DNA from 2 places in the Nocardia sp. NPDC127526 genome. Region 1 is predicted to be linked to the other one. Evidence: riboswitches for the same ligand, from Rfam matches in the RefSeq annotation. Region 1 holds a riboswitch; the other holds the start of a gene.
What was found. A riboswitch is a leader RNA that binds a small molecule or an ion and turns the genes downstream of it on or off. The one in region 1 is predicted to bind magnesium.
Positions count from the first base shown of each region.

Region 2: it holds a riboswitch for magnesium, as region 1 does, so the genes downstream of both, ACFVIV_RS37455 (MgtC/SapB family protein) here and ACFVIV_RS34705 (hypothetical protein) in region 1, are expected to answer to the same signal.

Region 1 is NZ_JBHXVO010000036.1:41,450-43,839, forward strand. Features, by position in the region: gene ACFVIV_RS34700 (ABC transporter permease) at 1-386, opposite strand, end outside; gene ACFVIV_RS34705 (hypothetical protein) at 427-1,161, opposite strand; M-box (ykoK) riboswitch at 1,491-1,661, opposite strand; gene ACFVIV_RS34710 (phosphoribosyltransferase) at 1,720-2,379, opposite strand.
Region 2 is NZ_JBHXVO010000048.1:2,562-4,951, reverse strand. Features, by position in the region: gene ACFVIV_RS37460 (methyltransferase family protein) at 1-505, shown strand, start outside; M-box (ykoK) riboswitch at 771-945, shown strand; gene ACFVIV_RS37455 (MgtC/SapB family protein) at 1,148-1,855, shown strand; gene ACFVIV_RS37450 (ABC transporter permease) at 1,852-2,390, shown strand, end outside.

The DNA.
Region 1 (2,390 bases):
GTCACCGTGATCGACACCAGCGCCAGCACCGGCACCGACTGCAGCACGTCGAGCATGGGAATCAGGACCTTCTCCGCCCGCCGCGACCGCGCCGCCCACTGACCGACGATCAGGGTGAACACGATCGAGGCGGCCAGGCCCAGGAACATGCGCAGCGTGGTGCGCGCCGCGTAGTAGGGCAATTCGCGCGGATCGGTGGAGACGGTGTCGGAGCCGGCGCCCGGGGTCCAGGGCACCGACATATCGCGGAACAGGCGCAGCACCAGGATGGTCAGCGCGACGCCGCCCGCGATGAGCAGATAGTCCGCCGGGCGCAGCCGCCCGCGCGCCCGGGTGCGGTCCGGGGCGGTCCCGGGGTGGTTCGGAATTGCCAGTTCGGCAGTCATGATGAGATCTCCTCTCGGTGAGAGGCGTTGCCGCCCTTGGTCAGTCGTTCGCCGCGACGGCGGGCGGCGCGGTCATGACGTTGTAGAAGTGCACGGCCGAGGCGATCAGCGCGGGCACGCCGATCAGCAGGTTGAACACGACCACGCCCATACCGGCCCCGGTCACCGCGCCGGTGAGACAGCCGGCGATGGCGCCGGGCAGCGCCAGGGTGAAGGCGCTCGGAAAGCCGGCGGCGGTGAGGCCGAGCAGGCCGAGCACCACACAGCCGAGGGGCGCGCCGACAATGGCGCCGAGCAGGGTGCCCACCGCCACGGTCACGGCGAGCTCATTGTTCAGATTGCCCATGGCGGTGTTGAACCGATCCTCCGGACTGTCCCCGGCAATGGCCTGCGCCCCGGCCATCTCGTGCCGTTCCGCGTCGGTGACGGGCCGGCCCCGGTCCAGGCGCGGAGTCAACGTGGCGGTGTTGCCGTCGATCCGGGCGTCGATGGGATACGCGGTGTCCTGCCGCGTGATGGTCAAGGGGATCGCGGCGACCACGACGTCGTCCGGGCCGACGATCCGCAGCTGATCGCCGGTGCGGCGCAGGCTGCCGATATCGGTGCGCAGCACCACGTTTCGGTCGACGATGCGGGCGTCGCCGCGCACCCGGCCGTTGTCGATGGCGGTGGCGGGCTGTTGTGTCTGCGGAGGTTGAGCCGGGCTGGTGGCCTGGCTGCCGAGTACGGCCGCGATGGTCACCGCGGCGGTGAGCATGATCATGCGAATTCGCATTGGATTCGTCCCTCTGAATACCGTTGCCCATGACTGTTTGCGGGCACGTTCGATCACCGTCGGCGCACGGTCGTGCGGACGGCAGCATGGATCGGCGAAATTCCGGATTCAGCGTGAATTTCGCAGGCGGGAATTCCGGCAGCGCACGGCGCTGTCGAAATGCCGGTGAATTATGGTGTGGTCTTTATCGGCCCGAACCGGAGGTGTGGGGCCGGTCCGGAGACTCCGGACTATCAGCGGGCGTCATATGGCTGCCCCGACCTCCTCACTACGGATACGCGATACATCGGCGCACTAGGGGGAGAAGGCCCGGTGGAACCGGATTCGGGCGGACACCCCTCTCGTCAGAGCTTCGGCACTGCACGACGTGTTCCACAATGGGAAAGCCACTTTGGATAACCCCTTAATCCGGAGCTATCTGTCCTAACCTTGGGCGTCTCTCGACGTCGTCAGATCAGTGGCCTGTGTTCGTACAGGAGCCTCGCCTATCGAGGTGCACAACTCAACGTAGAGACGGCTCGGGGGAAAGTCAATTCGTATTCGGCGACGTGACGACTTTCACCGCGGATCCGGTAGCCAGGGCAGCGTATTCGCACTCAGCAGTGCGGCGATATCGGCGGCGCCGGTTTCGGTGTCGTGCCGATAGCATCCCGCGGCCACCGGCGGCTGGGTGGTGGCGTGCGGGCAGACCACCTTGTCGGCGTAGGCGGTGAGCGCGCGTAAATCCTGGTAGCTGCCCACCGGCACGGCCACCACAATGCGAATCGCCCCCTGTACCCGCGCCATTCGGCACGCGTCGCGCAGCGCGGTGGTGTCGGTCAGGCAGTCGTCGACCAGGACGACGGTGCGATCGGCCAGCGCCACCCGGGGCTGGTTGCCGCGGTAGGCGAACGCCTCGCGGCGCAGGCGCAGGGCCTGCGCCGCTTCGGCATACGTGCGTTCCGGCGTGCCGAGGCCGCCGCCCGCCAGCGCCGCCGTATCGACGATGCGGGCGGAGTCCTCGCCGAGAATCCCGTAGACCAGATCGGGCCGGCGGGCCACGGCGAGGGCGCGGATCAGCATGACATCGAGCAGAACGTGCAGTTCGGCGGCAATGGCGGAGGCCACCCGCACCCCGCCGCCGGGGCGGGCGAGCAGCACCACGTCAGGGCCGCGAAAGGCCGTGAGCAGCCCGGCCAACTGCCGGCCCGCCTCGGTGCGATCGGTGAACGGCGGCATCCGCATCCCCG
Region 2 (2,390 bases), on a different contig from region 1:
GCGCGGAACGATACCTCCCCTCCCCGCTCTCACTCTCATGACCGCGGCGCACACCTCGGCCTTCGCGGTCCTGCCCATCGCGGTGTCGAGCCTCGGTGAGCGCCACGGATGGTCCCGCGACCGGCCGGGTTCGGCGAACCTCGCCGCAGGCGTTCCGGTCCTGATCACCGGCGTCGGCATCTACGCCTGGACCGTGGCCACCCATCTGAAGCAGGCCCAGCCGGGCTGGCAGATCGCCCTGACCCCCGATTACCTGGCTCGATCCGGCCCCTATCGGCTCTCCCGCAACCCCATGTACCTCGCCCAGCTCACCCTGTGGGCCGGCTGGGCGGCCCTGTTCGGCAGCCTGCCCGTGGCCGGCGGCCTCGCGGCCTGGACGGCGTTCGTGACCGGTCTCGTGCGCTGGGAGGAGCGGTCCTTGCACAAGCGGTGGGGGGCGACCTATGACGCGTACCGGCGCCGGGTGCCGCGCTGGGCCGCACTGCCCGGCCGCGGAACCCGCTGAGCCCGAACCACCGGCACAGGGTTGCCCGGCAAGTTCGGCGCGAGCCTGCCGAATGGAACGGTGATCGCTTCTACAAGAAGGCTTTTCGCCCGGTTGCGCGGGATCGTTGCGAGCTGCGGGACGCCGACGCCGGGCGGGCCGTCGAGGTTCATCGGGCAGCAACCGCACGCCGTGACGTGCGACCGCGGCGGCGCGGCCGCGGAGTGCGACGGCGGCCACATCGGGTTGCGGGGTGGGGGTGGGCGGGTGTTTACTCGCTGACGCAAGGTGCCGTCGTTAGCTGAGGTTCCTGCACGGATACAGGCCGGCGACCGGAAACGTCGAGAGACGCCAATGGTCAGGACAGGCTTCCCCGGATTAAGGGGTTGCTCCGACCGGCTCCCACCCGCGCGGTGGGTTTACGCCGTGCAGTGCTGAAGGTCTTACGAGGAGTGGTGCCCCTACCTCGCGGGTCTCGCAGGTCTCCACTCCCGTTCGGTGCGTGTGCGCGGTGTCGAGGAGGTGGTTGTCGTGCCCGATGGATCGGACAGAGTTCCGTTAGCCAATCGTTCACTAGGCGACACTCCTTTTCGTTGCCGTGTGCTGCCCGCGTCCGGGTAGCGTCGGTTTTTCGAGTGCGCCGATCTCTGTGTGGGAGGCGTCGTGACGACGTGGGAAATGCTGTTGCGGCTCGGGGCCGGTGTCGGGCTGGGCGCGATCATCGGGTTCGAGCGGCAGTACCGGGCCCGGATGGCCGGGCTGCGGACGAATGCGCTGGTGGCGGCCGGTGCGACCTTGTTCGTGCTGTTGTCGGCGCACGGGTTCGCCGGGGCCACCGCGGATCCGACGCGGGTGGCGGCGCAGATCGTGTCGGGCATCGGGTTCCTGGGTGCGGGCGTGATCTTGCGCGATGGGTTCAATATTCGCGGCCTCAATACCGCGGCCACCCTGTGGTGTTCGGCTGCGGTGGGTGCGCTGGCGGGGGCGGGCATGTTCTCGACGGCGGCGGCGGGCACGGTGGTGGTGGTCATCGTGAACACCGCGCTGCGCACCGCGGCGCGCGCGGTGGACCGGCCGGTGGCCGACGGCAGCGAGACCGAGGCGCTGTATGCCTTCACCGCCGACACCGATGACGCGCACGAGGCGCATGTGCGGGCGCTGCTGGTGCAGTCGTTGACGCGCACCGACTTCCGGCTGGTGTCGATCTCGAGCCACGACACCGTGGCCGGGCGGGTGCAGGTGCGTGCGGAGCTGACCGGGGACCGCCGCGACGACCGGCAGATGGAGACCGCGGTGAGCCGGTTGAGCCTGGAGCCGTCGGTGACCAGCGTCGCCTGGCGCATCGTGCCGGAGAAGGTGACCGAGCAGTGACGCAGGTGCGGGCGTATTCGTCGCATCCGGGCCTGGACCGGCCGCGCTCGCGGTGGGCGGATGCGGCGGTGTTCGTCGGCGCGGCGGTGCTGATCTGGGTGGTGGTGAAGGTGTCGGCGGGGGTGAACGTGCCCTTCGACCAGGCCGACGCACCCGCGGCGGTGTCCACCGACCCCGATCAGCTGCCCTACTATGCGGCGCGGTCGCTGCTGCGCATGTTCGCCGCGCTGGGCCTGTCGATCGCGTTCACCTTCGTCTACGCCACCGCGGCCGCGCGGCTGCCGCGCGCGGGCAAGGTGCTGCTGCCGCTGCTGGACATTTTGCAGTCGGTGCCGATCCTGGGTTTCCTGTCGATCACCATCACCGGGTTCATCGCCTTGTTCCCCGGCTCGTCGCTGGGTTTGGAGGCCGCGTCGATCTTCGCGATCTTCACCTCCCAGGCATGGAACATGACCTTCGCGTTCTATCAGTCGCTGATCTCCCAGCCGCGCGAACTCGACGAGGCCGCCCGCAATCTGCGCTTGTCGCGCTGGCA